Regions from separate parts of the Arthrobacter sp. K410C genome, predicted to be linked through region 1. Evidence: riboswitches for the same ligand, from Rfam matches in the RefSeq annotation. Region 1 holds a riboswitch; each other region holds the start of a gene.
The links. Region 1 has a riboswitch for thiamine pyrophosphate ahead of thiO (glycine oxidase ThiO). Riboswitches for the same ligand answer to the same signal wherever they lie in the genome.
Positions count from the first base shown of each region.

Region 2: linked by a shared signal. The riboswitch ahead of AC5RU7_RS18210 (ECF transporter S component) and the one ahead of thiO (glycine oxidase ThiO) in region 1 are both predicted to bind thiamine pyrophosphate.
Region 3: linked by a shared signal. The riboswitch ahead of thiC (phosphomethylpyrimidine synthase ThiC) and the one ahead of thiO (glycine oxidase ThiO) in region 1 are both predicted to bind thiamine pyrophosphate.

Region 1 is NZ_JBNHFJ010000001.1:441,566-451,784, reverse strand. It holds gene AC5RU7_RS02120 (aminopeptidase P family protein) at 1-1,318, opposite strand, end outside; gene AC5RU7_RS02115 (PHP domain-containing protein) at 1,399-2,247, shown strand; gene AC5RU7_RS02110 (DNA-methyltransferase) at 2,251-3,123, opposite strand; gene AC5RU7_RS02105 (DEAD/DEAH box helicase) at 3,132-4,817, opposite strand; gene AC5RU7_RS02100 (RNB domain-containing ribonuclease) at 5,118-6,629, opposite strand; gene thiE (thiamine phosphate synthase) at 6,712-7,443, opposite strand; TPP riboswitch at 7,471-7,589, shown strand; gene thiO (glycine oxidase ThiO) at 7,582-8,904, shown strand; gene thiS (sulfur carrier protein ThiS) at 8,901-9,137, shown strand; gene AC5RU7_RS02080 (thiazole synthase) at 9,142-9,957, shown strand; gene AC5RU7_RS02075 (4a-hydroxytetrahydrobiopterin dehydratase) at 10,001-10,219, shown strand, end outside.
Region 2 is NZ_JBNHFJ010000018.1:2,512-12,730, forward strand. It holds gene tkt (transketolase) at 106-2,259, shown strand; gene tal (transaldolase) at 2,284-3,399, shown strand; gene rpe (ribulose-phosphate 3-epimerase) at 3,472-4,149, shown strand; gene AC5RU7_RS18200 (ribose-5-phosphate isomerase) at 4,194-4,667, shown strand; gene AC5RU7_RS18205 (cupin domain-containing protein) at 4,812-5,174, shown strand; TPP riboswitch at 5,231-5,369, shown strand; gene AC5RU7_RS18210 (ECF transporter S component) at 5,430-6,053, shown strand; gene AC5RU7_RS18215 (thiazole synthase) at 6,072-6,872, shown strand; gene AC5RU7_RS18220 (hypothetical protein) at 7,332-7,604, shown strand; gene AC5RU7_RS18225 (YcnI family copper-binding membrane protein) at 7,732-8,484, shown strand; gene AC5RU7_RS18230 (Gfo/Idh/MocA family protein) at 8,474-9,475, shown strand; gene AC5RU7_RS18235 (TetR/AcrR family transcriptional regulator) at 9,572-10,159, opposite strand.
Region 3 is NZ_JBNHFJ010000001.1:118,363-128,581, reverse strand. It holds gene AC5RU7_RS00685 (alpha/beta hydrolase) at 1-117, shown strand, start outside; gene thiC (phosphomethylpyrimidine synthase ThiC) at 185-2,020, opposite strand; TPP riboswitch at 2,015-2,122, opposite strand; partial or broken gene AC5RU7_RS00675 (amidohydrolase family protein) at 2,202-3,292, shown strand; gene AC5RU7_RS00670 (VOC family protein) at 3,381-4,256, shown strand; gene AC5RU7_RS00665 (hypothetical protein) at 4,343-4,783, shown strand; gene rpsP (30S ribosomal protein S16) at 5,014-5,436, shown strand; gene AC5RU7_RS00655 (RNA-binding protein) at 5,438-5,680, shown strand; gene rimM (ribosome maturation factor RimM) at 5,783-6,331, shown strand; gene trmD (tRNA (guanosine(37)-N1)-methyltransferase TrmD) at 6,332-7,144, shown strand; gene rplS (50S ribosomal protein L19) at 7,399-7,758, shown strand; gene lepB (signal peptidase I) at 7,844-8,521, shown strand; gene lepB (signal peptidase I) at 8,522-9,349, shown strand; gene rnhB (ribonuclease HII) at 9,351-10,211, shown strand.

The sequences.
Region 1 (10,219 bases):
CGTGGACGTCCAGACCCAGGTGGTGGCTGGTGCCGTGCGGCATCCAGCGCCGGTGCTGCTGGCCTTCGGGGCTGATGGCCTCTTCCACGCTGACAGGCAGAAGGCCCCACTCGGACAGCCGTTCGGCCAGCACGGTGGTGGCGGCAGTGTGGATGTCGCGGAACTTGGTGCCGGGCCGGGCCGCGGCGAACCCTGCATCCGCGGCGTCCAGCACTGCCTGGTAGACCTTGCGCTGCACGTCGCTGAAAACCCCGCCGGCCGGCAGGGTGCGCGTGATATCCGCTGTGTACAGGGAATCCACCTCCACGCCCGCGTCCAGCAGCAGCAGTTCGCCGGCGTGGACCTTCCCGGTGTTGCGGGTCCAGTGCAGCACGGTGGCATTGTTGCCGGCTGCCGCGATGGTGTCGTAGCCCACTTCGTTGCCCACCTCGCGTGCCCGGGCGAAGAAGGCTCCCTCCACCACCCGTTCACCCCGGGCATGGGTAAGGGCGCGGGGCAGTGACTTCACCACTTCCTCGAAACCTTCAACGGTGGCTGCCACCGCAGTCTTCATCTGTTCGATCTCCCACTCGTCCTTGAGCAGGCGCAGCTCGGAGAGGGCCTCACTGAGCTTTTCGTCCAGGGCGTCGAACACGCCCAGATCCAGGTTTTCCGGATCCCTGGCGGTGTTGTACCGGGCGGTGTCCACAAGCGCGTCAATATTTTCATCCACTTTGCGAACCAGCCGGATGGAGATGCCGCCGATTTCCGGGGCGCCAACATCCTTGGTGACGGCCGTCTCCAGCTGGTCGATGTGGGCCGTCGCCAGGCCCAAGCGTGCCTCAAACTCGGCCAGCGTGGGCCGGGCGCCGATCCAAAATTCCCCTGACCGCGCGTCGGCATAGAACTGCTCCGTGTCGCGGCCGGCCAACGGACGGAAGTAGAGCGTGGCACTGTGGTGCCCGCCGTCGTCGCCCTTTCCCTCCTCAACTGGCTCAAGGATCAGGACGGCGTCCGGCTCGTGGTCCAGGCCCAGGCCCGTCAGGTGCGCGAAACCGGAATACGGGCGGAACCGGTAGTCGCAGTCGTTGGAGCGGACCTTCAACGGGCCCGCGGGGATCACCAGGCGTTCGCCCTTGAACTTGGCGGAAATGGTCTTGCGGCGGGTCGCGGCATAAGCAGCAACAGCATCACGGCCCGGCAGCTCCTCGCTGGCCGGTGCCCAGTTGCTGGCCATGAAGGCCTTGAAGGCGTCGGAACTGGGCCGCTGCGAGCGGTTGTTGACACGCTCTTCCAACGGCTGGGAAGCAGAGTTCAGGGTGTTATCGGCATCGTTCACGGGACCATCGTCTCACCAGCTCCGCGGCGATGCTAACGGGCTTCCGCCGGGGGCGGTGCCGGGTCTACTAGTCTGGACAGGTGAGGATTGACCTGCATGCCCACTCCAATGTTTCCGACGGCACGGAGAAACCCGCCGACGTGGTGGCCTCCGCCGCCCGCGCCGGGCTGGACGTGGTGGCACTGACTGACCACGACTCCACAGACGGATGGGAGGAAGCATCCGCGGCGGCTGTTGAGCATGGCGTGGCCCTGGTGCCCGGGATGGAGGTGTCCTGCCGGACCGCTGAAGGCATCAGCGTTCACCTCCTGAGCTACCTGCACGACCCCGCACACGCCGGCCTGCTGGAGGAAATCACCAAGGCCAAGGACGCCCGCCTCACGCGTGCCGAGCGGATGGTCACGCTCCTTGCCGAGGACTATCCGCTCACCTGGGACGACGTCATACACCATGTGGCGCCTGGCGCCACCCTCGGCCGTCCCCACATCGCCGACGCCCTCGTGGCCGCCGGTGTGGTGGAGGACCGCTCCGAGGCCTTCGCCACCATCCTCACCTCGCGGTCGCGCTACTTCATCCAGCACTACGCGCCCGACCCCGCCACCGCCGTCGAACTTGTCCGCGCCGCCGGCGGCGTCCCGGTGTTTGCCCATCCGGTGGCGACCGCTCGGGGCAGGACCGTGGGGGAGCGCACCTACCTGGAGATGATCGACGCCGGCCTGGCAGGCCTGGAGATCGACCACCGGGACAACGCGGAGGAAGGGCGGGCCTTCCTCCGGCGGCTGGCCGCGAAGCACGACCTGCTGGTGACCGGTTCCTCCGATTACCACGGCACCGGCAAACCCAACCTGTTGGGCGAGAACCTCACGTCCCCGGAAGCCCTGGCCAGGATCGAGGAACTGGGTACGGGGACCGCCGTCGTCCGTTCCTGACGCTTAGCCGGGCTGCCGGCTGACGAGCGTGGCGTGCGCGCCCAGCCGTTTCGCCATGATGTCCACCGCGGGCTGGTTCTGGTCCACGCAGACGAACTTGCGGCCCAGCTTGGCCGCCACCGCACCCAGGGTTCCGGAGCCGGCGAAGAAGTCCAGACACCAGTCGCCGGGACGGCTTGAAGCGGCGACGACGCGGCGGACCAGGCCCTCCGGCTTCTGCGTGGGGTAGCCGGTTTTTTCCTTGCCGGTGGGGGAGACGATGGTGTGCCACCAGACGTCCGTGGGCAGCTTGCCCAGTTCCCGTTTGGCGGGGGTGACGAGGCCGGGAGCCATGTACGGTTCCCTGTCCACCTCGGCACTGTCGAAGTGGTACTTGGCGGGGTTCTTGACGTACACAAGGATGTTGTCGTGCTTGGTGGGCCAGCGGTTTTTGGCGCGGGCGCCGTAGTCATAAGCCCAGATGATCTCGTTCAGGAAGCATTCCCGGCCGAAGATGGCATCCAGCATCACCTTGGCGTAGTGCACCTCGCGGTAGTCGAGGTGCAGGTACAGCGTCCCGTCCTCGGCCAACAGTCGCCACGCCTCCACGAGCCGCGGCTCCAGGAAGGACCAGTAGTCGCTGAACGCGTCGTCGTAACGGTGCAAAGCACCCTTGATGGTGTCGTAGGAGCGGCCCTTGAAGCCCACGCGGTCGCCGCCGCCCTCGGCGTTGGCCACCATCCTGGTTTCCTGGCGCCGTTGTGGCCTGCCGGTGTTGAAGGGCGGATCCACATAAATCAGTGTGAAGGCGCCGTCCGGCAGCGTGGGGAGGTACTCCGCGTTGTCCGCGTGCACCACCAGGCTGCCGCCGTCCGGCGCCCAAACAGTGTCAGTCATCGGGGCAGTTAGCCCTCGGTGCCAGGCTGTGCGCCCTTGTCAGTGCCGGCAACCACTTCGCCGTTGCGGCGGCGGGTGCGGGTACGGGGGCGGCGGGCACGCGTGGGCTGCTCGCCGTCGTTCTGTCCAGCTTCGCCGGCGGGCGCGGAGGCTGCCGCCGGGCCTGACGTACGACGACGGCGCTCACCGGAGCGGCCAGCGGGCTCGCCGCCACGGCCACCTTCACGGCCACCTTCGCGGCTGCCGGAATCCTGGCGTCCGCGCCCGGCACGGTCACGGCCGTCCCCGCGGCCGCCGCCGCGGCTGTTCTTCTTCCCGGTTTCGCCCAGGTCCTCCAGGACCTCGGCGTCCACACCGGCAAGGGTGCGCTTGTCGCGCGGCAGCCGGCCCTTGGTGCCTTCGGGAATGTCCAGGTCGGTGTAGAGGTGCGGCGAGGAGGAGTAGGTTTCGACAGGCTCGGGCACGCTCAGCCCCAGGGCCTTGTTGATCAGTCCCCAGCGCGGCATGTCGTCCCAGTCCACGAAGGTGACGGCGGTGCCCTTGTTGCCGGCGCGGCCGGTGCGGCCCACCCGGTGCAGGTAGATCTTTTCGTCTTCCACGCACTGGTAGTTAATGACGTGGGTTACGTCCTCCACATCGATGCCGCGGGCCGCTACGTCGGTGGCCACCAGGACGTCCACCTTGTTGTTGCGGAAGGCGCGCAGGGCCTGCTCGCGGGCACCCTGGCCCAGGTCGCCGTGGATGGCGGCGGCGGCGAAGCCGCGGTCCACCAGTTCCTCTGCCACCTTGGCGGCGGTGCGCTTGGTCTTGGTGAAGATGATGGTGCGTCCGCGGCCCCGGGCCTGCAGAATGCGGGCCACCACTTCGGTCTTGTCCATGCTGTGAGCGCGGTAGATCAGCTGGCGGATATCGCGCTTGGTCAGCCCCTCGTCGTCCGGATCGGCGGCGCGGATGTGGGTGGGCTGCGTCATGTATCGCCGGGCCATCGCGATGACCGGGCCGGGCATGGTGGCGGAGAACAGCAGCGTCTGCCGGACGGCCGGGGTGGCGGCGATGAGGGTCTCGACATCGGGCAGGAACCCGAGGTCCAGCATCTCGTCGGCCTCGTCCAGGACCACGATCTTGACGTTCTTCAAGCTCAGGTGCTTCTGCTTGTACAGGTCGATAAGGCGCCCGGGGGTGCCCACCACAACCTCCACGCCCTGCTTCAGCGCTTCCACCTGCGGCTCGTAGGCACGGCCGCCGTAGATAGTGGCGATGCGCGCGTTGCGCTTGCGGGATGCGGTCTGCAGGTCGTTGGCCACCTGGACTGCCAGTTCGCGGGTGGGGACAATCACCAGGGCCTGTGGTGCACCCGGGACCGCCAGCTTGGCGTAGCCGGGGTCGTCCTGGCCGATGACGCGCTGCAGGGCGGGGATGCCGAAACCGAGGGTCTTGCCGGTGCCGGTCTTGGCCTGGCCAATGATGTCGTGCCCGGACAGTGCCACCGGCAGGGTCATGGCCTGGATGGGGAAGGGGTGGGTGATCCCGGCGTCGGCAAGCGATTCGACGATGTCCTCGCGGACGTTGTAGTCGGAGAAGGACTTCTCCGCGATTTCGTGCGGCTTCTCGTCCGAGATGATGGTCTCTTCCGGCTCAATCACCTCGGTGCCGGTCTCGTCCGTCAGAAGCTGGTGGGTATGCAATTCACTCACAGGGAGTTTCCTTATTCATTTGGGCATTGGCGCTGCCTGCTCGACGGGCCGGCCGCAAGGCCGGTCCGGAGCACGCTCGGGCGCACAAGCATTTCCAGTGGAAGCCGATCGCGGGCTATCTAATGCTGGCACTGGTGACCAGCGGGCAAATCTCAAGATCGCGTAGGGGCGGGCTTGTTGGTTTCAAATCAAGGAAATCAACGACCGGGCATCCATTTCTACTTCTCCAGTCTAGCCGTACAGTGCCGCAATACCGGCTTTTGCACCCTTCGGGGCGGGAAGCCGGGCCCGCAACGGGCGTCAGGCGACCAGTTCGAAGTGGACCTCGCGGGTGGCAATATCGGAGGAAAGCAGGCGGACGCGGACCTTGGTGCCGGACTCCAGGTCGCCGGCGCAGCGGGCTGTTACGGCAGGTTCGGCGATCTGGATGATGCCGGAACCGCCGTTGCCGTTTCCGTTCTTCCCGTTTCCGTTCTTCCCATTCCCATTGCGGGGGCTGCCGCCGTTGCCGTTGTCCTTTTGGGGCTTCGAGCCGGAGATGACGATGGCATCGAACTCCTGGCCCACATGGTTGACCAGCAGCGCGGCCTCCACGGTATCCAGCGCCATCCGCTCCATCCGGGACGCCAGCTGGTCCGAGCCGGCCATGATCTCGGGAAGCGACGGCAGGGCCTGCCGCGCCCAGCCAGGAACGTTGCCGCCGTTACTGAGAGCCTCGCAGATCACCAGCACAAAGCGGTCCACCAGCCGGCGCAGGGGAGCGGTGGTGTGCGCGTAGGCCGCACCGATGGCGGCCTGCACAGCAGCCTCCGGTACGATGCCGTCAAAAGCGGTGTATGAGGCTCCGCGGAACAGCATCCCCGCCGAGTGCATGATTGCCAGCTGCCGCGGTTCGGTGGGGTCCAGGCTGCGCAGGTACTCGCCGTAGCCGACCTCGCCGTCCCACGGTTTCCCCAGCACCTCCGTCTGGAGTTTGAAGTGGTTCAGGGAGCGTTCGTCCGGCGCGGGCATGGTCCGCAGGATGCCCACCTTGCCGTCCAGCATGAGCTGCGCGGCAGCCATGCCCGTCATGAGCGAAATCTGGGCGTTCCAGTCCTCCACGGGCAGCTGCGGCGCGGCGGCGATGCGGTAACCGCCGTCGGGGAGCTGGACGATCTCCTGCTCCGGCATGTTCAGGCTGGCGCCGTCACGGGCGCGTTCCAGCTCCACGCGCTTGAGGCCAACCTCTTTCAGCAGCTGCAGGACCGGGGATGCGGTGCCGGCGTCCAGTTGGGCCTGCGCGCCCTTGTAGCTCAGCTTGGCGCGGCTGCGCATCCGTGCCCGTCTGACTGTGGCAGAGGTGACTTCGGCATTGCCGTCCAGGCGGAAGTCCCAGACGAAGGCCGGACACTCCTGGCCAGGCAGCAGGCTCCCCGCCCCTTCGCTGATGACCTCCGGATGCAGCGGAATTCGGCCGTCGGGGGCGTAGAAGGTCTGCCCGCGGCGCCGCGTTTCCTGGTCCAGCGGTCCGCCCGGCTTCACGAAGGCCGGAACGTCGGCGATGGCGTACAGCACGTGGTAGCCGCCGCCGTCGGCCTCTATGAAGAGCGCCTGGTCCAGGTCCGTGGACGAGGCCGGATCGATGGTGATGAATTCGACCCCGGTCAGGTCGTGGGACGGAAGCTCCAGCGCGGCCACGGCCGCTTCGGCGTCCCGGACCGCGTGCTCCGGGTATGGCCCGGGCAGCTCCAGCTCGGTCCGCAGCGCGCCCAGGGCCTCTTCCAGCGCGTTGTTGTGCTCATGGACGTTGGGAGCCAGCCGATGGTGTGACACGAAAATCAGCCTAGCCCGAAGACCGCCGAATATGCAGGCCATTGGCGGGATAGAAGGCAGGGCCGTGTTGCCCGCCGGTAGGTCAGGACGCGGCAGCGTCCAAAACGGCCAGGAGTGAGGCCGCCGCCGCGGCGGGATCCGCCGCTTCGGTGATGGCCCGCACCACCACAATCCTCCGGGCCCCCGCTTCCACCACCTCGCTGATATTGGAGTGGTCGATGCCGCCGATGGCGAACCACGGCACCTCGTTGCCGGTTTTGGCCGCGGCTGCTGCAGCGTATTTCACCAGCTCCGGTCCCACGGCGGCCCGGCCCGGTTTGGTGGGGGTGGCCCAGACCGGCCCGACGCAGAAATAGTCCAACCCGGCAGGCCCTGCGGCGGCAACGAGTGCGGCATCCACCTGTTCCGGGGTGTGGCTGGAGAGTCCAATGGCGGCGTTGCCGTTCAGCAGGGTGCGTGCCGCGGGCAGGGGGAGGTCCTTTTGCCCGATGTGGAACACCGGCGCGCCGGACAACACCGCGACGTCGGCGCGGTCATTCACTGCCCACAGCCGGCCATGGCGCTGCGCAGCCTCCCTGAGGACGGCCAGCAGTTCCAGCTCCTCGGCAGCCTCGATGGTCTTGTCGCGGAGCTGGATAATGTCCACTCCGCCGGCGAAGGCGGCATCCACGAAATCCCTGAAGTCACCGCGGTCAGCGCGGGCGTCAGTACACAGATAGAGGCGGGCAGACTTGAGCCCTGCGGTTCCCTCGGCGGTGGTGAAGGCATCGGTTGCGGAGGCGCCGACAGCGGCAGCGGAGTGGGACACATTCATGGCTGCAAGCCTAGTTCCTCTACACTTGCCTCGTACTGCGGGAGCCTGCGGCAGCTGTCATAAAGCGCCGGGCTGAGAGGGCGTCAGAGCCGACCGCTTGACCTGATCCGGGTAATTCCGGCGTAGGGAAGGAGACACATGGGCACCCCCAACACAGCACCCCCGCAGCCCCCCAACGGCACCATCAGGGCCGACGTCGTAGTCATCGGCGGCGGAGTGGTGGGCCACGCAATCGCCTGGGAAGCACAGCGCTCAGGCCGCAGCGTCGCGCTGATCGACGACGCCCCCGGCTCCGGCGCCAGCTGGGCGGCAGCCGGGATGCTCGCACCGGTGAGCGAGCTGCACTACCAGGAAGAGGATCTCCTGGACCTGATGCTGGCCTCTTCCGCCCGGTGGCCCGGCTTCATCGCGGACCTGTCCTGTGCATCCGGGGAGAAAACCGGGTACCTGACGACGCCCACCCTCGCCGTAGGTGCCGACGCCGCCGACCGCCGGGCTTTGATGGACCTGCGCGCGGTCCAGCAGGCCAATGGCCTGGCTGTTGAGCCGTTGACCATCCGCGAGGCGCGGCGGCGGGAACCTTTGCTCAGCCCCGCCATCGCGTGTGCCCTCGACACCCCCGCGGACCACCAGGTGGATCCCCGGCTCCTGGTGTCCTGCCTTCGCAACGCCCTCGCCGGGGAAGCCGCCGGCCGCGGCCCCGCAGTTGCGGGCGCAGTGGAAGGCTACGCGGTGCCGGACAGGGCCTTGGGCCTGCTGTGGGCGGATGACACTGTTGCGGGAGCCCGGCTCGCCGGCGGCGGCACAGTGCTGGCCGGAGAAACCGTGGTGGCCAATGGACTGGATGCCGCTGCGGTGATGGACTTGCCCGCGGGCCTGCTCCTGCCGCTGCGGCCGGTCTACGGGGACATCCTCCGCCTCGCCGTACCGCAGCACCTCCGGCCGCTGGTGACGGCCACCGTCCGCGGCCTGGTCCGCGGCGTGCCGGTGTACATCGTCCCCCGGGAGGACGGAACGGTGGTGATCGGAGCCACCCAGCGTGAGGATGCCCTCGCCGGGGCCGGTGCCGTACCCCCGCAAGCCCTCCGGTCCGCTGCCGGAACGGTGTCCGCAGGCGGCGTCTATCAGCTACTCCGGGACGCGCAGGTCCTGGTCCCGGCCGTGGCCGAGCTGGAATTGCTTGAATGTACGGCGCGGGCCCGGCCGGCGACCCCGGACAACGCCCCGCTGCTGGGCAGGGTGCCCGCCGCCCCGGGCTCCAACCCGGGCGGGCACATCGCCGGCCTGATCATGGCCACCGGATTCTTCCGGCACGGCGTCCTCCTGTCACCCGCAGCCGGCGCCATCTGCCGGGACCTGATGGACGGCACCGCGGACCCCCGCTGGAAAACGTTCGACCCTGGCCGCTTCTCCGGCCGCGAAACCTCCGCTGCAAGCGTCAACATCAAGGAGACAGCATGAATATCACCCTGAACGGAAACCACCATACGGTGGCTGAGGGGGCCTCCATCACCACCCTCATCAGCGAGGTCACCGGCCGTACCGTGGGGGCTGACGGCCAGGCCAAGGACGGGAACAGGCTGGGTGTCGCCGTGGCGCACAACGCACAGGTTGTTCCCCGGAGCCAATGGTTCGCCACGGCGCTCGCCGACGGTGACGACGTCGAGCTTGTCACGGCAGTGCAGGGAGGCTGACACGATGACCGAATCCGATACCCTGACCACCACGGCCGTTGCCAACCTGGACGATGCCCTGGTTATCGACGGGGTGCCCCTGGCGTCCCGGCTCATCATGGGGACCGGGGGCGCCCCGAGCCTCGACGGGCTTGGCGCAGCACTCCTGGCCTCCGGCACGTCCCTGACCACCGTGGCAATGCGGCGCTACTCGACGGCGGAGACGGGCTCGCTGTTCCAGCTCCTGGTGGACCACGGCATCCGGGTACTGCCGAACACCGCCGGCTGCTTCACTGCCCGGGACGCCGTCCTCACTGCCGAACTCGCCCGCGAGGCGCTGGAAACGGATTGGGTGAAGCTCGAGGTCATTGCCGACGAGCACACCCTCCTTCCCGACGCCGTCGAGCTGGTGGAGGCCACCGAACAGCTGGTGAACCGCGGCTTCAAGGTGTTTGCGTACACCAATGATGATCCGGTCCTGGCGCTGCGGCTGGAGAACCTCGGCGCCACCGCCGTGATGCCGCTGGGAGCGCCCATCGGCACGGGACTGGGAATCCTGAACCCGCACAACATCGAGCTGATCGTCTCCCGCGCCTCCGTCCCGGTGGTCCTGGACGCCGGGATCGGTACGGCCTCCGACGCCGCCCTGGCCATGGAGCTCGGTTGCGACGCCGTGCTGCTGGCCACGGCGGTCACGCGGGCGCAGAATCCGGCCCTGATGGGGGAGGCATTCAAACACGCCGTCATCGCCGGTAGGCTGGCGAAAGCGGCGGGCCGCATTCCCCGCCGCGAACACGCGCTGGCATCGTCGGCAATGGAAGGCCGGGCCGAGTTCCTCTAGGCCGGGACCGTGCCGGCTGATGCCCCTCAAGCAAGGAGCAGCAGTGGCCGGCAAAGATGCCCTTCCCCAGGAACAGATCCACCAGGCCCTCGCCGGGCTGCCCGACTGGCGGTACCACGACGGCGGGCTGGTCACCGTCTTCAAGACGCCGACGGCGGCTGCCGCACTCGAGCTGATTGCCGCCGTCGGACGCATTGCTGAGGAACAGAACCACCACCCGGACCTGGACTGGCGCTACAACCGCGTCTTCATCCGCTACACC
Region 2 (10,219 bases), on a different contig from region 1:
CCAGAAAACAGGATTACTGCTACCCCTTTGTTTCGCGATGATGGATCTAACCGAAAGTTCATGTGGTCGCGCAAGGCCAAATCATTCAAACAAAGGGGATTAATAGTGAACCCGACAGCAAATGCCGTACTCACCCCGCGTCCTGATACTGCTGTACTGGACTGGACGTCCCAGGACCAGCGCGCGGTGGACACACTCCGCGTCCTGGCAGCCGACGCCGTTGAGAAGGTAGGCAACGGACACCCGGGGACCGCGATGAGCCTGGCTCCTGCTGCGTATCTCCTTTTCCAGAAGCTGATGCGCCACGATCCGCGCGATCCGGACTGGATCGGCCGTGACCGGTTCATCCTGTCCCCGGGGCACTCCTCGCTGACCCTCTACAGCCAGCTGTTCCTGTCAGGCTACGGCCTGGAACTGGAGGACCTTCAGGCGCTGCGGACCTGGGGGGCACTGACCCCCGGCCACCCGGAGTACAAGCACACTGCCGGTGTGGAGATCACCACCGGCCCGCTGGGCCAGGGCCTTGCATCCTCGGTGGGCTTTGCCTACTCCCAGCGCCGCCAGCGCGGCCTGTTCGACGCCGATGCCCCCGCCGGCGAGAGCCCGTTCGACCACACCATTTGGGTCATTGCCTCCGACGGCGACATCCAGGAAGGCGTGACCTCGGAGGCTTCCTCCCTGGCCGGCCACCAGGAACTGGGCAACCTCGTCGTCATCTACGACGAGAACCACATCTCCATTGAGGACGATACCGACATCGCCTTCACTGAGGATGTCCTGAAGCGTTACGAAGCCTACGGCTGGCACACCCAGCGCGTTGACTGGACCGAGACGGGCGAATACGTCGAAGACGTCCAAGAGCTCTACTCCGCGCTGCTGGCGGCCAAGGCTGAGACCTCCAGGCCGTCCATCATCTCGTTGCGCACCATCATCGGCTACCCCGCCCCCAAGAAGCAGAACACGGGCAAGATCCACGGGTCAGCCCTGGGCGCCGATGAAGTTGCAGCTCTGAAGGAAGTGCTGGGCTTCGACCCCGCCAAGTCCTTCGAGGTGGATGAGGACGTCCTTGCCCACGCCCGCAAGGTTGTGGACCGCGGCGCAGCCGCCCGCTCCGAATGGGAAGAGTCCTTCTCCGCTTGGCAGTCCGCCAACCCCGAGGGCGCCGCCCTGCTGGAGCGCGTCGAAGCCCGCCGGCTGCCCGCCGGACTCGACGCCGCCCTGCCTGTCTTCGAGGCAGGTAAGGACGTCTCCACCCGCGCCGCGTCCGGCAAGGTCCTGAACGCCATCGGACCGGTCATGCCGGAACTCTGGGGCGGTTCAGCCGACCTCGCCGAGTCCAACAACACCACCATCGAGGGATCGCCGTCGTTCATCCCGGCTTCCCGCTCCACGGAAGCCTGGAAGGGCAACCCCTACGGCCGCGTCCTGCACTTCGGCATCCGCGAGCACGCCGCCGCCTCGATCGTGAACGGCATCAGCCTGCACGGCAAGACCCGCGCGTTCTCAGGGACGTTCCTGATCTTCAGTGACTACCAGAAGCCGGCCATCCGCCTCGGCGCCCTGATGGGCGTCGGGTCCATCTATGTGTGGTCACACGACTCCATTGGACTGGGCGAGGACGGCCCCACCCACCAGCCGGTGGAACAGCTCTCCACCCTGCGTGCGATCCCGGGCCTGGATGTTGTTCGACCGGCCGACGCCAACGAGGTTGGCATCGCATGGAAGACCATGCTGCAAAACCACAGCAACCCGGCCGGCATCGTCCTGACCCGCCAGAACGTTCCGACTTTCGCCCGCGGCGAGGGGACCGCCGAGGGTGACACGTTCGCTTCCCCGGCAGGTGTGGCCAAGGGCGGCTATGTCCTGGCCGAGGCATCCAATGGCGGTGCCACCGTCCCGGCCCAGGTGCTCCTGATCGCCACCGGCTCCGAAGTGCAGCTGGCAGTCCAGGCCCGCGAAGCACTCCAGGCCGAAGGCATCGCCACCCGTGTCATCTCCATGCCGTGCGTTGAGTGGTTCAACAAGCAGGACGCTGCCTACCGTGAGTCGGTCCTCCCGTCCGCGGTCAGGGCGCGTGTCTCCGTTGAAGCAGGACTGGCCCTGGGCTGGAAGGAATTCGTCGGTGATGCCGGCCGTTCCATCAGCCTCGAGCACTACGGCGCCTCCGCTGACTACAAGCGTCTCTTCCAGGAGTTCGGCATCACGGCGGAAGCAGTCACAGCCGCCGCTAAGGACTCCCTCGCAGGCCTGCAGGCCTAACAACCGATTTCAGGAGAAAAGACAATGACTACTCCCACCCAACAGCTCTCCGACGCCGGAGTATCGATCTGGCTGGACGATCTTTCCCGAGGCCGGCTCTCCAGCGGCGGGCTGCAGAAGCTCATCGAAGAGAAGAACGTGGTTGGCGTGACCACCAACCCGTCCATCTTCCAGGCCGCGATAACTTCGGGCACCGACTACGACGCCGCCATCGCCGGGCTTGCCGCGCGGGGCAGCAGCGTGGAGGAGACGATCTTCGAGATCACCACCACCGATGTCGCGGACGCCTGTGACCTCTTCGCCCCTATCGCCGCCGCGACGAACGGCGTTGACGGCCGCGTGTCCATCGAGGTGGACCCACGCCTCGCCTGGGACACCGCCGGCACCATCGCCGAGGCCAAAGAACTGTTCAAGAAGGTCGACAAAGACAACGTCCTGATCAAGATCCCGGCCACCCTTGAGGGCCTTGAGGCCATCACTTCCGTTCTGGCCGAGGGTATCAGCGTCAATGTGACCCTGATCTTCTCGCTGGAGCGCTACCGTGCCGTCATCAACGCCTTCCAGGCCGGCCTGAAACAGGCCAAGGAGAACGGCCACGACCTCTCGAAGATCCATTCGGTGGCGTCCTTCTTCGTTTCGCGTGTGGATACCGAGATCGACAAGCGCCTCGACGCCATCGGCACCGACGAAGCCAGGGCGCTCAAGGGCAAGGCAGGCGTCGCCAACGCCCGCTTGGCTTACCAGGTCTACGAGGAGCTGTTTGCCACTGAACGCTGGGCAGTCCTGGCTCAAGCCGGCGCCCGCCGGCAGCGGCCGCTATGGGCCTCCACCGGTGTGAAGGACCCCGCTTACTCGGACACCCTCTACGTCACCGAACTCGCCGCCGTCGACGTGGTAAACACCATGCCCGAGAAAACGCTGGACGCCACTTTCGACCACGGCGTGATCACCGGCGACACGATCACCGGCACATACGAGGAAGCACAAGGTGTGCTCACCGCCATCGAGCGCCTCGGCGTCTCCTACAACGACGTCGTCACTCTCCTGGAATCCGAAGGTCTGGACAAGTTCGTGGCCAGCTGGAAGGAACTGCTGGCCGATGTTGAGGGCGCGCTCTCCAGCGCCCGGAAGGCATCCTGAACCATTGAGTGCGCCCTGCGCGGGACCCATAGGGGTCCCGCGCAGTGGCCGCAGATCAGAAAGGCGGACACCATGTCCAAGCCACCCCTAAATTGCTGTATCAATCCCAGCATCCTGTCGGCCGACTTCGTCAACCTCGAAGCAGAGCTTGCCCGCATCAGCAATGCCGATGCTGTCCACGTGGACGTTATGGACAACCACTTCGTCCCGAACCTGACCATCGGCCTGCCTGTCGTGGAAAGGATCCAGAAGGTCAGTCCTGTGCCGCTGGATGCCCATCTGATGATTTCCAATGCTGACACCTGGGCCCCCCAGTTCGCTGACGCCGGGATTGCCTCGGTCACCTTCCATGTTGAAGCATCGGTTGCACCGATCAAGCTTGCCCGTGAGCTTCGCGCCCGGGGCTCGAAGGCCGGCATGGCCCTGCGCCCTGCCACGCCGGTGGAACCGTACCTGGACATGCTTTCCGAACTGGACATGCTGCTGATCATGACCGTTGAACCGGGCTTTGGCGGCCAGGCCTTTTTGGACGTGATGCTGCCCAAGATCCGCCGGGCTCGCGCCGCCGTCGACGGTTCAGGGGTGAACGTAGCCATCCAGGTGGACGGCGGCATCACGGAAGAAACCATCACCCGTGCCGCCGAGGCCGGCGCCAACGTCTTTGTCGCGGGCTCGGCCGTGTACGGCAAACCTTCCCCTGCTGAGGCAATCGAGTCGCTGCGCGCGAACGGCCAGCTTGCCTTCGCATAGCAGCAGGCCGCCCCATCACCGTTACCAATCTTGAAGGACCCATAATGCGCGTTCACATCGCAACCGACCACGCCGGCATGGAGCTCAGCTCCCATCTGATCACCTCGCTCGCAGCCAGCGGCTACGAGATGGTGGACCACGGACCGGCCGCCTACGACGCCGAGGACGACTACCCCGCATTCTGCATCAACGCCGCCGCCGCCGTCGTGGCCGACCGGGCGGCAGGCATGGACGCGCTCGGAATCGTGCTGGGCGGCTCCGGCAACGGCGAGCAAATCGCCGCAAACAAGGTCAAGGGAGTCCGGGCAGCCCTCGCGTGGAACCTCGACACAGCCAGGCTCGCCCGCCAACACAACGATGCCAACGTGGTCGCCGTCGGAGGCAGGCAGCACAGCGTCGAAGAGGCCACGGAACTGGTCAAAGCATTCCTGGCAGAACCATTTACTAATGCCGAACGCCATGAGCGCCGCATCGGCAAAATCGCTACCTTCGAAACCACGGGCGAGATCGTCGAATAACCCCCACCAACAAAACCCCGGGCCAAGGTTGTCGTCAACCCTGCCGCCAGCCATCCCGGAAAGTTCTCCCGCTGCTTAGACCAGTCGGGGATCCCAACACCGACTCTCCCGTCCCGGGGGAGCAACCCAGAAAGGAAGATTCACATGAGCATAACTTTCGAGCCGACCGCCCTCTTCCAGGGGAAGCTGGACGAAGCACCGCTCGGTCCACCCCTGGCCGAAGTGCTGGGCGACGAGATTCCGACGCGGATCACTATCCCCTTTACCAGCGATGATTCCCGGATCCTCTCCGGAGTCTGGGAAGCTGACCCAGGCCTTTCACGATGGGAGTTTCTGGAGCGCGGCGAGTCGATCTACGTCCTTGAAGGCCGCATGGTGGTTACCGAGGATGGCGGAGAGCCGACTACCGTAGAGGCCGGAACCGCAGCTATCTTCCCCATCGGTTGGAAGGGCACCTGGGAAATCCAGGAGCGCATCAGAAAATTCTTCGTCATTTTCACGCCCTGACCCAGGGAAACTGTAAGGCCTGGACACGTGCCAGGCCTTACAGTTTGTAGCCATTCATACAACGACAGGGGAGCGCCGCCATCCGGCACTGGCCATGGCCGGGGACCGCAGGTGGGCGCTGAGAGTGCGGACAGCCGCAGACCCTCGAACCTGATCCGGTTAGTACCGGCGCAAGGGAGTCGAGTTCTCGAAGTCCGGTAACGGCAGTAGCCGCGTGCCGTGCTTTCCCCTCCTGTTTCCCAGGAGGATTTTTTCATGAGCACTGCAGCAATCAAGAAGACCACCAGCAAGTCCTGGCGCGTCGTGGACATCGTGGTGGCGGCCCTGATCGCCATCGCCGGCGGCGTGATTTTCTGGGCCTGGTCCCAGGGCGCGGCCGCGGTCTCCGGGCCCATGAACGCGGTTTACCCGCCCCTGACCGGCCTGATCGCCGGCGGCTGGATGATCCCGGCAGTGCTGGGCATGCTGATCATCCGCAAGCCCGGCGCGGCATTGTTCTGCGAGACCGTGGCAGCCACCGGTGAGCTCCTGATGGGCTCGCAGTACGGCGCCTCGGTGCTGTTCTCAGGCTTGGTCCAGGGCCTGGGCGCTGAAATCATCTTCGCGATCTTCGTTTACAAGAAGTTCAACCTGCCGGTGTCGCTGCTGGCCGGTGCTGCCGCGGGCCTGTTCTGCGGCCTGAACGATTCCTTCGCGCCGTGGGGCTGGAACATTGCGTACTCCGGCGGTGACAAGCTTGCCTACATCATCTTCACCGCGATTTCCGGCGCGGTCATCGCCGGTGCCCTGTCCTGGATCGCGACCCGTGGCCTGGCGAAGACCGGGGTCCTGAGCTCCTTTGCCTCGCGCAAGGCAGCCACGGAGTCCGTCCTCTCCTGAGGCCTGAAAGGTTAGCTGATGACCATCACCACCGAAATGTGCGTGGACAGCGATCCGTTGATCATTGACGGAGTCGAAATAACTCCGCGGCTCATTATGGGCATTGGCGGAGCCCCCAGCCTGGACGGACTCGGAAGCGCCCTCGTTGCTTCTGGGACCGAGCTGACCACCGTCGCCATGCGGCGCTATTCGCCGTCGGAGGCCGGTTCCTTATTCCAACTCCTGCTCGACCACAAGATCCGGGTGCTGCCCAACACCGCAGGCTGCTTCACGGCAAAAGATGCGGTGCTCACCGCCGAAATGGCGCGCGAAGCATTGGAAACCGACTGGGTCAAGCTCGAGGTGATAGCTGACGAGCACACCCTGTTGCCCGATGCCGTGGAACTGGTCGATGCCACGGAGCAATTGGTCAACCGCGGCTTCAAGGTATTCGCGTACACCAACGATGATCCGGTCCTGGCCCTACGGCTCGAGCATCTGGGAGCCTCCACCGTTATGCCCCTTGGCTCACCCATCGGCACGGGCCTGGGCATCCTGAGCCCGCACAACATCGAGCTGATTGTGTCCCGCGCTTCCGTGCCCGTCGTGCTCGACGCTGGCATCGGAACCGCCTCGGACGCGGCCTTTGCAATGGAACTGGGGTGTGACGCTGTCCTGCTGGCTACAGCTGTCACCCGGGCACAGAATCCGGTGCGCATGGCCACCGCATTTAAACACGCAGTCCTCTCTGGAAGGCTGGCGAACCGCGGCGGCCGCATACCCCGCCGCGAGCATGCACTGGCGTCATCACCCTTGGAAGGACGAGCCGAGTTCCTGTAACGGGGTGCAGGCACCACCGACTGCAAGCCGTCCAAAACGGTAGGTAAAACCATCCTGATACAGCGTTTCCCACGACCACACATGACGGGATCATGGATGCCGGGAAGGAGCAGAGATGACGACACAAACGTCCGTCCGGCTGCTCCGCGCCGGTCTGGTGGGATCCCTGATTTTCATTCTCGGTGCGGGCGGACACCTCGCTGGTGGCGGTCACGCGCCCCGGCCCGAGGTCATGACCGCGCTCTTCGTTGTGACCTTGGTTCCGATAGTGATGCTTTCCTCACACCGGTTCTCGGTACCTGGGCTTCTTTGTTCGCTGGGCGCCGGCCAAGGGTGGCTGCATTGGTCCCTTGACGCTCTCGGCCCCGGACAGCACCCCACCTCGGCTCTGCTGTTGCCCGCTTCCCGCATGCCGGACACCTGCCGGCTCCTGGCACAGACACTTCCGTGGGGATCGTCATGTCTTCCGCTGACGCAGCGAGCGGATGGCTGATGTTCACTGCCCACGCCGTTGCCACTCTGGTCACAGCGCTGCTCCTGGCTCGTGGCGAGGATGCGTTGCGCCTTGTAGCCACCTTGCTTGAGCCGCTCGTGCGACTCCCTGACTTCATCGCCTTGCCGCCGACGGTCCGCACCCGGTGGCGCACCGACGTCGTAACTTCCCCGGCAGCCGCCTCGCTGCGACTTCCTACCCGGCGAGGTCCGCCACCAGCCGTCCCCGCGGCCACCTGAGTACCCGCCTTCCGTCTGGAACACAGGAAACCAGGGACCGGCCGCCGCCGACAACAGGCGTGCGCCCCATGCCCCGCCTGGGTTTCTTGACCTCACCATCCCTTAGTTCCGCGAAAGGCATTCTGCCATGAAGACATCACCTCGCCGTACCCTTAGCACCGTCGCCGCCACAACATTGGCTGCCGGGCTGGTGGCCCTAAGCACAGGCACAGCTTCCGCCCACGTCCGCGTCGACCCTGACGGCACAGCCGAGGGCAGCTACACCCAACTAACCTTCCGGGTGCCAAACGAATCCGAAACGGCCAGAACCAGCAAACTCGAAATCTCCCTGCCCACGGAGACGCCATTCACCTCCGTCTCCGTGAAGCCCGTGGTCGGGTGGAAGGCAGAGGTGGTGAACAGCGAACTGCCGCAGCCCGTCACCGTCAACGGCGCAACCGTCACCAAGGCGCCGACCTCCGTCATCTGGACCGCGGATGAAGCTCACCAGATCGGTCCGCATGAGTACCAAACCTTTTCCATCTCGGTCGGCGTGCTGCCCAAAGCCGGTACTGAACTGATCCTGCCTGCGTCCCAGACCTACACCGACGGGAACACCGTGAAATGGGAACAGGAAACCAGCGAGAGCCAAGCCGAGCCAGAATACCCGGCCCCCGCCTTCACCACCACGGCAAAGACGGATGGCCACTCACAGGGCAGCACTGCAACTCCCAACGCCCACGTTCCGGCCGCGGCTGCGTCCAGCATCTCCGCTGCCACTGATGCGGGATCGGCAGTAGGATGGCTCGGCCTTGCAGCAGGGCTGATCGGGCTGATCACCGGTGTAACTGCCCTCGCACGTACGCGCACCATTCGTCGAGGAGATTTAGATGAGCGATAAATTGCGTTGGGGCGTGCTCGGCACCGCCCGTATCGTCCGTAAGACAATCCCGGCGCTGCAGGAGGCGAAGAACGGGGAAGTCGTTGGCATCGCCTCCCGCACCGAGGGAAAGGCCAGGGAATACGCGGACAGGCACGGGATCCCGCAGGCGTTTAGCTCCTATGGCGCGCTTCTTGCTTCCCCGGACATCGACGCTGTGTATATTCCGTTGCCGAACGCACTCCACCTCGAGTGGATACTGAAGTCCTTGGACGCAGGCAAGCACGTACTCTGTGAAAAACCACTGGTGACCAGCGCCGCCGAATGCGATGAGGTTAGACAAAAGGCCGAGGAGACCGGGCTTAAAGTCCTGGAAGGCTTCATGTACCGCTTTCACCCGCGTTTCGAAAAGCTGCAGGAACTGCTCGCGGGCAATGCCGTAGGCAAACTGACCTTTATTCACGTCGGGCATTCGTTCGACGCCGGCAGCGGTGACAACATTCGCTGGTACAGCCAGCTCGGCGGCGGCGCACTTTTCGACACGGGATGCTACTGCGTCAACGTCAGCCGTATGGTTACCGCCCAGGAACCGAGCCGAGTCAACGCATTCGGCAACTACCGCGACGCCAACGACGAGGGTCGAATCGACACCAGTATTGCGGGCATACTGCGCTTCCCCGGCAGCGTAACAGCGCTGTTCGATACCGGAGTAAACCTCGAACGACGCAACTTCCTGGAACTGACCGGAACCGAGGGCCGCCTCTACCTCGATAATCCGTTTGGCCTTCTTGAGGAGGATTCGGTTCTGGAGGAGCACCACTTCGGAAAGGACACGATTTATCACAAGATCAAGGGAGAAAATCACTTCGTACGGATGAGCGAACACTTCTCTGACAGCGTCCTGAACGGTACTCCGCTCCGCTACGATCTCACGGACGCGGCCAACAATGCCCGGGTGCTTGAAGCCCTCGATCGGGCGGCACGCAACGAAGAGGCGTTCCGCTCCGACTGAAACAGCTGTGGCACTGTCATAGCGGTGGGTGACCAGCAAGGAGACCCTTTCGGTCGTTGACTCTCCGCGTTGCCGCGGTTAGCGGCAGAGTTGTCCTCAGACGCCGGCCCTGGTCAGCAGTGCATCAAGCGTCATGAAGAACAAGGCGCGGTGGTCGGCCGCCGTTGGGTCGGTCAGGTATTGAAGGGCCGCCCCGTCGTAGATCATCAGGAAAGACCTTACGAGCTCAGGGATGCCAATACGGCACTCGTCGCCATTGCTTTGGGCTGCCGATGAGAATATGCCTCCCAGCTCCACTTCGTAGGCAGGATAAATCTTCGCGGCCAGCGGGCTGACGGCGGCGCCGCGTGTTGCCCACAAAATGAGCTCGATCTCAGCAAGGAGACTGCCCGGCTCTTCTTCCAGTGCTCGCCAATAGCCTTTAGCCACTTGTTCCACCGCATTACGAAGGCCTAGGTGGGCCGGGACGTCCCCGGAAAAGCTGCTCAGGTTTTTTAGCCAAGCCTCGGCGGCCGCCTCCATGAGCTCTTCCTTGCCGCTAAAGCAATAATTGGCAGTGGCCAAGGGAGCATTGGCCTCTTTAGCAATGGCGCGCATGGTTACAGACTGAACACCCTCGCGCCTCATAAGTTCCACGGTTGCTGAAATCAGCTGTTCTTTTCGATCTTTTGAGGACACCCGCATAATTCACTCTCCAGTCTCGCGTTCGGCGGCCCTCCTGGGGCACCTCTTAAGACTATGGCC
Region 3 (10,219 bases), 320 kb from region 1:
GCCGTGCACCGCACCGCTGCCGGCGGGCACCGGCCGCATGATTCCCCGGACGGGGACCGGGCCGTCCGGTCCTTTATCAGCGACGTCGGCAGGGCCCGGTCCGCCCGCGCGTCCTGACGGACCGCCCGGGCTTCCCCTCCGCCCGGCCGGCCCCCAATTGCCATCCGGACGAAGGGGAAGGCTTCTACGTGGAAACCGTCTCGGGCAGCCGCGGTTCCGGCAGGTAGACCTTGCCGCCCGATGCCAGGAATTCCTGGCTCTTCTCCCGCATCCCCGTGGCCCGGTCTGCAAGGGCTGCCTGTGCTTCCGCGGTTCCGTATTCGTCCCGAATATCCTGGCTGATCCGCATGGAGCAGAACTTGGGTCCGCACATGGAGCAGAAATGGGCCGTCTTGGCCGGCTCCGCTGGCAGCGTCTCGTCATGGAAGGCCTCGGCGGTCACCGGATCCAGTGACAGGGCGAACTGGTCGCGCCAGCGGAATTCAAAGCGTGCCTTGGACAGGGCGTCATCGCGTTCGTGCGCGCCGGGGTGGCCCTTGGCCAGGTCCGCAGCGTGCGCTGCGATTTTGTAGGTGATGACCCCCGTCTTGACGTCGTCCTTGTTGGGCAGGCCGAGGTGTTCCTTCGGTGTCACGTAGCAGAGCATCGCCGTGCCGTAGCGGGCGATTTCCGTGGCGCCGATGGCTGAGGTGATGTGGTCGTAGCCGGGTGCCACGTCGGTAACCAGGGGACCCAGGGTGTAGAAGGGCGCACCCTTGCATAGCTCCTGCTGGCGCTCCACGTTTTCGCGGACCAGGTGGAAGGGGATGTGCCCTGGACCTTCCACCATCACCTGGACGTCGTATTCCCAGGCCCGCAGGGTGAGTTCCGCGAGCGTGTCCAGTTCCGCGAACTGTGCGGCGTCGTTCGCGTCTGCCGTGGCGCCCGGCCGCAGCCCGTCCCCAAGGGAAAACGCGACGTCGTATTTGGCGAAGATTTCGCACAGCTCGTCGAAGTGCGTGTAGAGGAAATTCTCCTGGTGGTGCGCCAGGCACCAGCCGGCCATGATGGAGCCGCCGCGCGACACGATGCCTGTGACCCGGTTTGCTGTCAGCGGCACGTAGCGCAGGAGGACACCGGCGTGCACCGTCATGTAGTCCACGCCCTGCTCGCACTGCTCAATGACGGTGTCGCGGAAGATCTCCCAGGTCAGCTTGTTGGCTTCGCCATTGACCTTCTCCAGCGCCTGGTAGATGGGCACGGTACCGATCGGCACGGGGGAGTTCCGGATGATCCATTCCCGCGTGGTGTGGATGTCATCGCCGGTGGAGAGGTCCATCACGGTGTCCGCGCCCCACTGCGTGGCCCACTGCAGTTTGTCCACCTCCTCCGCGATGGAACTGGTGACAGCGGAGTTGCCGATGTTGGCGTTGATCTTCACCAGGAATGCCTTGCCGATGATCATCGGCTCCGACTCGGGGTGGTTGATGTTGCTGGGGATGATGGCGCGGCCCGCCGCCAGTTCGCTGCGGACCAGCTCCACGTCGCAGTTTTCGCGCAGCGCCACGAAGCGCATCTCAGGGGTTATGAGGCCGTGCCTGGCATAGTGCATCTGGGTTACGGTCCGGCCCACGACGGCCCGGCGGGGCACCGGCTGTGCGCCCTTCCACTCGGCTGACGCGGCGCCGCGGCGGACAGCCGAGCGGCCGTCGTCGAGCAGGTTCCTGCCCCTGCCGCTGTACGGCTCGGTGTCTCCCCTCTCCGCGATCCATGCTGCCCGGAAGGGCGGCAGCCCCATTACCGGATCACTGCCCGGTCCGGCGGTCCGGTAGGTGCGGAAGGGCGGGTTCGCCTCTCCATTGGGGGACGGTTCCAGGGAGATTTCCGTCACCGGGACCCGGATGCCGGATTCGCCATCTTCGATGAAGGCCAGCGCATGTGATGCCAGTGACCGGGTGGCAGGTGCCCCTGGCTTTCCGTCCGGCAGCGCGCTTCCGGACTGGTTTTGGGCAGGGCTCTGCTGTTCATTTGGTGTACTCAAGGAATACTCACTTCCTTCGCCGGCATTACCCGGACAGGTTCGACGGTCGCAGGCTGCCTCAGCCCGATCTCAGCCCCTGCAGGGGCACCCGTGTGGTCAGGAACGAAGCTACCACAGCCGCCCCGCCGATCCTTGCCATGACTGCCGGTGCTAGCCTGACTGGCGACGAAAAGGGAGTCCGATGCCGGAAATCATAGAATTCAGCGGCCCTGTGCTGACCGGGCCGGCCAGCGAACACCGGGGCCTGTGGTCCGTGGACGGGGTGCTGACGTTTATCCGCCCGCAGCAGGCTCCGGACCGGGTGCTGGACGGGTGGGTGCTGCCCGGCCTGGTGGATGCCCACTGCCATATCGGGCTGGGGGTGGAGGGTCCGGTGGATTCCGCCACCGCGGCTGGCCAGGCCCGGGCGGACCTGGCTGCCGGAACGCTGCTGGTGCGTGATGCCGGCTCACCGGCCGACACCCGGTGGATGCAGGGCGGCCGGGACTTCCCGGTGCTGATCCGGGCCGGGCGCCATGTGGCCCGCACGCGCCGGTACCTCCGTGGCTTCGCGGACGAGGTGGAACCGGAGGACCTGGTGGAGGCCGTGCGCAAACAGGCCCGCGACGGTGACGGCTGGGTCAAGCTCGTCGGGGACTGCATCGACCGCGGGGCCGGCGACCTCGCACCCTCGTTTCCGGCCGCCGTCGTCCGTGACGCCGTCCGGGCCGCCCATGACGAGGGCGCCCGTGTGACTGCGCACTGCTTCGCCGAAGACACCCTTGACCAGATGCTGGATGCGGGCATTGACTGCATCGAGCACGCCACCGGGCTCCTGCAGCGGCACCTTCCCCGTTTTGCGGAACAGGGCGTGCCCATCGTCCCTACCCTGGTCAACATCCCACGTTCCCTGACATCGCTGCGCAGGCAAGGCACAAATTCCCGCGCTACGCGGCGCACATGATGGCCCTGTGGGAGCGGCGCCTGGAGCGGGTGGGTGAGGCTTACGACGCCGGCGTGAGGATTTACGCAGGTACCGACGCCGGCAGCGTCATCAGGCACGGCAGGATCGCCGACGAGATCCTTGCCCTGCACCAGGCAGGCCTGCCCATGGCGGCTGCGCTGGACGCTGCCTGCTGGGCGGCGCGGGAGTGGCTCGGAGCCGACGGCGTGGCTGAGGGGGCGCGTGCCGACGTCGTTCTCTGCCGGGAGGATCCGCGCACCCGGCCGGAAGCTGTCCGGGATCTTTCCCACGTGGTGCTGGGAGGCCGCATCATCACCCGCGGACCATAGAAAAGTACTTGGAATAAATTGTAGCTTCAAGTAATTTTAACTGTGACAGGCCGTTCCCTCAGTTCGGCCCCAGCACAGGGAGCACTCAATGACCGCAGAAGCCACCAGCCAGGATCTTCTTCCCGCCGACCTCACCATGGGCACCGTGATGCTCAAGGTCGGTGACATGAAGGTCATGACCGACTACTACCAGCGCGCCCTCGGCCTCGACGTCGTCGCCGAGCAGGACGGCGGCCTCTACCTCGGCCGCCGCCAGAAGCCGCTTGTCCACCTGGCACCCGCTCCCGGACTGAACCTTCCGGGCAGGGGGGAGGCCGGCCTCTTCCATACCGCGCTGTTGTTCGAGGACCAGGCCTCCCTTGCTGCAACCATCGCCACCGCCGCCCGCTTCGACCCGCATTCGTTCACCGGCAGCGCCGACCACCTCGTCAGCGAGGCCTTCTATTTCAATGACCCGGAAGGCAACGGCATTGAGCTGTACTGGGACCGGCCGCGCAGCAACTGGTCCTGGAATGGGACGGACGTGGTGATGGACAGCCTGGCACTGCCGCCGCAGCGTTACCTCGAGCAGCACCTCACGGAGGAATCCCTGGAAGCGCAGCACTCCACCGCGGCCGGCGTCGGCCACGTCCACCTCCAGGTGGGCGACGTGCAGTCCGCCCGCAACTTCTACGTTGGCATCCTCGGCTTCGAGAAGACCGCGGGGTGGCACGGGCAGGCCCTCTTTGTCTCTGCAGGCCGGTACCACCACCACATGGCCATGAACGTCTGGAACAGCCGGGGCGCCGGGCCCCGGAAGGACACGCTGGGCCTGGGTGAGGTGCTCATCGAAGTGCCCAACGGTGACGACGTCGGCGCGCTGGCTGACCGCCTGAAAGTCGCCGGGGTTCCGTCCCGCCACACCGGGGCCGAGCTGCGGTTCGAGGACCCGTGGCGCAACAACATCCGGGTGGCAGTACGCTGACGCCGGTGCCCCCGTACTAGGCTGAAAGCGAAAGGCCGGTGCGGATGACCGCCCCGTCCGCCGCATTTTCGACGGAAGGTTCCCCAATGGGCTTCACCGAGATCTTTGTCGCCACCCATGATGCAGCGCTCAAGCGCGCCGGTCTCCTGGACGAAGGCGGGGGAGCCCCCGCCGGCCAGGGGGTCCGCATCCCGGACATCACCGACTACGAGGTGGAACAGCTCGGGGACCTGGCCGGTACGGCCGTGCACGCCGGGGGAGCCGACTACGAGTTGACCATGGTCGATGTCACCAGCGATTCCCTTCTTGCCGTGCCCCCGGCCATGGTCCGGGCGCTGGCCGACCTGCTGACCTACGAAACCGAAGGCGAAGGCAACGTCCTGGACGACGTCGCCGAGCAGTGGGCGGCGCAGGAGGACATGCCGTTCGGCGCCGACCAGGCCCGTGCGTATGTCCAGCAGCTGGCCGAACTTGCCGGCGGCGTCGACGATTCAGAACGGACGGGACTGTACGTCTGGTCCGCGTAACCGTTGGCGCGGCCTGTCCTGGGGCGTCCTTCCTGCAACCCCCTTCCGCGGCCCGCGCCGCGCCAAGTCGAAATCGCGGCGCTCATCTGGCACAATAAACAGGTACTCGATCTGCGTGGCCCCTCTCTCCGCGTCCGGATCCTGTCCTTCGAACCCGCAAGTACGGCCCGCCCCACGGGTGCAGAAAACCGGGCTCACCCCCTTTTTCTGAAACAGGAGTGACCACAAAAGTGGCCGTAAAGATTCGCCTTAAGCGCCTCGGCAAGATGCGCGCCCCGTACTACCGCATCGTCGTCGCGGACTCACGCACCAAGCGTGACGGCCGCGCCATCGAGGAAATCGGCAAGTACCACCCCACCGAAGAGCCCTCGTACATCGAGGTCAACTCCGAGCGTGCCCAGTACTGGCTGTCCGTCGGCGCCCAGCCGTCCGAGCAGGTTGCCGCGATCCTGAAGATCACCGGTGACTGGCAGAAGTTCAAGGGCCTGCCGGGCCAGGAAGGCACCCTCAAGACCAAGTCTGAGAAGGAAGCCTTCGTTGCCCCGGAAAAGGGTTCCGTGATCATCCCGGAAGCCATCACCAAGAAGGCATCCAAGTCTGACGCCGCCGAGGCCCCGGCCGAAGCCGAAGCAGAGACCACCGAGGCTGAGTAAATTGCTGGCAGACGCGCTGGAGCACCTGGTCCGCGGGATCGTTGATTCCCCGGACGACGTCAAGGTCAGCTCGAAGAACAACCGCCGCGGGGACACCCTCGAGGTGCGTGTTCATCAGGATGACCTCGGACGGGTGATCGGCCGCCAGGGCCGCACGGCACGCGCACTGCGCACCGTCGTCGCAGCACTGGCCGGCGGCGAGCAGGTAAGGGTCGACGTCGTCGACACCGACCGCCGCCGCTGAGCGCACGGCAACACCAGTTTTGCTCCGGCCCCTCCACCTGCAGGTGGAGGGGCCGGAGTCTTTTCCAGAACACCCGCTTTACCGACCCGAACAGAGGAACACATGCAGCTTCAGGTGGCCCGCATCGGCAAGCCCCACGGCATCCGCGGGGAAGTCACGGTCCAGGTCCTGACAGACGCTCCTGAGGACCGCTTTGTCCCCGGCACCGAATTCGTGGTTGAGCCGGCGTCCTCCGGCCCGCTGACGGTGACCAGCGCACGCTGGAACAAGGACATTCTCCTCCTGGCATTCGAAGAGGTGGCCGACCGTAACCACGCAGAGACGCTGCGCGGTGCCAAGCTCTTCATCGAAACGGCGGACCTGGACGAGGACGACGACGAAGGCTGGTACGAGCATGAACTCGTGGGCCTCGAAGCCCGCGTAGGAGACCAGGTGGTGGGCAAAGTCGCCGCCCTCAACACCGCTCCCGCCCAGGACCTGCTGATGGTCACCACCCCGGAAGGCGGGGAAATCCTGGTCCCGTTCGTGGAACAGATCGTCCCGGAAGTGAACATTGTGGAGGGATACATCCTTCTCACCCCGCCGGACGGCCTCTTCGAACTGAATTCGGAAGACGCCGCCGCCTCACCCGGTGAGGAAGGCAAGGCGTAGATGCGGATCGACGTCGTCACCATTTTCCCGGAGTACCTGGCACCGCTGGAACTCTCGCTGATCGGAAAGGCCCGGCAGGACGGCCTGCTGGATCTTCGGGTCCATGACCTGCGAACTTTCACCACCGACAGGCACCGGACGGTGGATGACACTCCCTACGGCGGCGGCGCCGGCATGGTGATGAAGCCCGAGCCTTGGGGACAGGCCCTTGCGTCCATCGCCGGAGACCGTCCGGAAGGGGCCGGCAAGCCGGTCCTGATCGTCCCGTCGCCGGCGGGGGAGCGTTTCACACAGGCGCTTGCCTACGAACTGGCCGAAGAAGATCACCTGGCCTTCGCGTGCGGGCGGTACGAGGGCATCGACGAACGCGTCATTGACTGGTCCCGTGAGCACTTCGATGTCCGGCCCGTCAGCCTTGGAGACTATGTCCTGAACGGCGGGGAGGTGGCTGTCCTGGCGATGGTCGAGGCCATCGGCCGGCTGCTTCCCGGCGTCGTGGGCAACCCCGAATCGCTGGTGGAGGAGTCCCATTCGGACGGTCTGCTGGAGTACCCCGTCTACACAAAGCCCTCCGTCTGGCGGGAGCGTGAAGTGCCTCCGGTGCTGCTGAGCGGCAACCACGGCAGGATTGCCCAGTGGCGGCGGCACGAACAGTTTCGCCGGACGGCCCAGCGCCGCCCGGACCTCCTCGAAGGGTTCGACGCCGGCAAGCTGCCGCGTGCCGACCGCACCGAACTGCAGGACCTGGGGTACGACGTCGTCGACGGGAAGCTTGTCCGCCGCGCAGGGGCGGCGGACGAAGCACGCGACTGACGGTGCCGTACCGTCTGTCGGGCGAGGATGCGGATTGGCTGTAACGGCGCTGCTGTGGCAAAATTAGTCCTTGTGTCTGCTGGGCCAGCGCCTGCCACAGGGGGAGCGAAGCCAACAGCCTGACAACCGGCCCCGTCAACAATTGGGGTGGCCGGACTACTTAGCTTTCGACAGCATTTCCGGCGCTATCTGCGCCAGGCTCTGCTGCCGTGACCCAAAGTGAATGACCTGTGGCGTTCACCAGGAGTGCAATCATGCATATTCTCGATTCCGTAGATGCAGCTTCGCTGCGCACCGATGTTCCCGAATTCCGCGCGGGTGACACCCTCAAGGTTCACGTGAACATCATCGAAGGCAAGAACTCCCGCGTCCAGGTATTCCAGGGCTTCGTCCTGGGCCGCCAGGGTGACGGCGTCCGCGAGACCTTCACGGTCCGCAAGGTCTCCTTCGGTGTCGGCGTTGAGCGTACCTTCCCGGTACACTCCCCGATCATCGAAAAGATCGAGGTTGTCACCAAGGGCGACGTCCGCCGCGCCAAGCTTTACTACATGCGTGCACTGCGCGGTAAGGCTGCAAAGATCAAGGAAAAGCGCGACTTCAGCGCCGCCAAGTAAGTCCTTTTCGGACATACGCAGGCTGGGCCGCAGCCGTATCCGGCCAGCGCCGGAGCCAATCAGCACCAGCGCCAGGATACGGACCATGGACCAGACAAAACGCCAGCCCACAAAAATGGGCTGGCGTTTTGTGTTTGTGGCACTGCTCCTTGCCGTCGCCGTCAGCGGCGTGGTGCGGTCACTCTGGATCGACGTCTACTTCATCCCGTCCGAATCCATGGAGCCCCTGCTGGAAGGCGGCGACCGGATCCTGGTGTCCCGGACTGACTTCGAGGCAGAACCCATCCGCCGGGGCGACGTCGTGGTGTTCGACGGCAGGGGTACGTTCGCGCCGCTCAGCAGCGGCAGGGGCCCAATCATGGATGCCGCAGCCGGCGTCACCCAGTGGCTTGGCCTCGCCGGCAGCGACACCACCTACGTCAAACGCGTCATCGGGCTCCCCGGCGACACCGTGGTCTGCTGCGACGCGGCAGGAAAAATCACGGTGAACGGCGAGGCGCTGGAAGAACCCTACGTTTTCAGCGGCGACGCCCCCAGCACGCAGAAGTTCACCGCGGTGATCCCCGAGGGGCGGCTGTGGCTGATGGGAGACCACCGCTCGCTGTCCGCCGATTCCCGGAGCCTGCTGGGTGCTCCCGGTGGCGGCATGGTGCCGATGGAACGCGTTATCGGGCGCCCGGTCCAGATCATCTGGCCCCTTGATAGATTTGCTCCAGTACCCCGCCCGTACGCGGCGGAACCAATAACAGAGAACGGACAGTAGATGCCCGAGAACCACGCGCGGACACCGGAACCGCGCCCCGACGGCGCCTCTGATACTTCGGCCGGCCAGGCCGCCGCCGGGGCCGTCCCCGGTGGGGAGACGCCGGCTCCGGCAACGGCGGAAAGCCGGTCCGCTGCAAAGGCAGCCGCAAAACCTGTGGGCAGCCCGGTCTTCGCGTGGCTGAAGGAGGTCGCCACGGTGGTGGTGATCGCCGTCGTGCTGTCCTTCCTCATCAAGACCTTCCTTTTCCGGGCTTTTTTCATCCCGTCCGAGTCCATGGTGAACACCCTGGATATCGACGACCGCATCTTCGTCAACCTCCTGGTGCCGGAGCCTTTCTCGCTCAGCCGCGGAGACATTGTGGTCTTCCGCGACACCAAGGGCTGGCTCCCTCCGGTTGAGGAGAAGGAACAAGGGCCGTTCACCTGGGTGCAGGACGGGCTGACGTTCGTAGGGCTGCTGCCGGACGGTTCCGAGCAGCACCTCGTCAAAAGGGTCATCGGCCTGCCCGGCGACCACGTGGCCTGCTGCGACGCCGGCGGTAAACTGACCATTAACGGCACTGCCGTGGACGAGCCCTACGTCAACCCTGCCGAGGTCCCGCAGGTCCAGAACTTCGACGTGGTGGTTCCCGAAGGAAAGGTGTGGGTGATGGGTGACAACCGGAACCATTCCGCCGATTCGAGGGCGCATATGGATTCCGACGGCGGATTCATCGACCTTGACGATCTCGAGGGCAAGGCGGCCGTCATCGCGTGGCCGCTGAACCGGATAACCAGCCTTCACAACTATCCGGACGTGTTCCGGAACGTACCGGCCGCTCCCTGATATGTCCCCGGCAGTCAAAGCTGACCCGGCAAAGGCCGCTCCAGCCCGCAGCCGTTCCGGCTCCACGAAAGTGTCCGCCGGCCGTGCCAAGGCACCCACGCTACGGCACGAGCGGACCTTCAAGGCCCAGGGGGTTCGTTTCCTTGCGGGAATGGACGAGGTGGGCCGCGGGGCGCTGGCCGGGCCGGTCAGCGTTGGCATCGCCGTCGTCGACCTGGAACGCCAACGCAGCCTTGCAGGGGTGCGGGACAGCAAGCTCCTGCCGCCGGCGGAACGGGAACGCCTCGATCCCCTGGTCCGCCGCTGGAGCGTCGCCTCGGCGGTGGGCCATGCCAGCGCCCGGGAAATTGATGAGTTCGGCATCATGGCCGCGCTGCGCCTGGCGGGAACCCGGGCCTGGAACGCCGTCCTCGCGGCGGGGATCACACCCGACCTCGTGCTTTTGGACGGCAACCACAACTGGCTTTCCCCGGCGGAGCAGCCGTCCTTCTTTGAGCCTGTTGCCCTTGAAGCTGGCTGCCAGGCCCCGGTGCACACCAAAATCAAGGCCGACATGCAATGCCTGAGTGTCGCGGCGGCGAGTGTTATCGCCAAGGTGGAACGGGACAGGGCCATGCGGGAACTGCACGCCGAGTACCCGGACTTTGGCTGGGACATCAACAAGGGTTACGCCACGGCGCTGCACCGTGACAAGCTGCGCGCTGCCGGCCCAAGCCCCTACCACCGTGTGAGCTGGAACCTGCTCGGCGGGGAGCTCCGGGACGGGGAAGCCGCGGACGGTGATGTGACTGACGAGGAATGTGCCGTCGATGAACTCTCCGTCGATGAACTGTCCGGCCCGCAGGGATCCGCCGCGGGCTGATCCCTGCT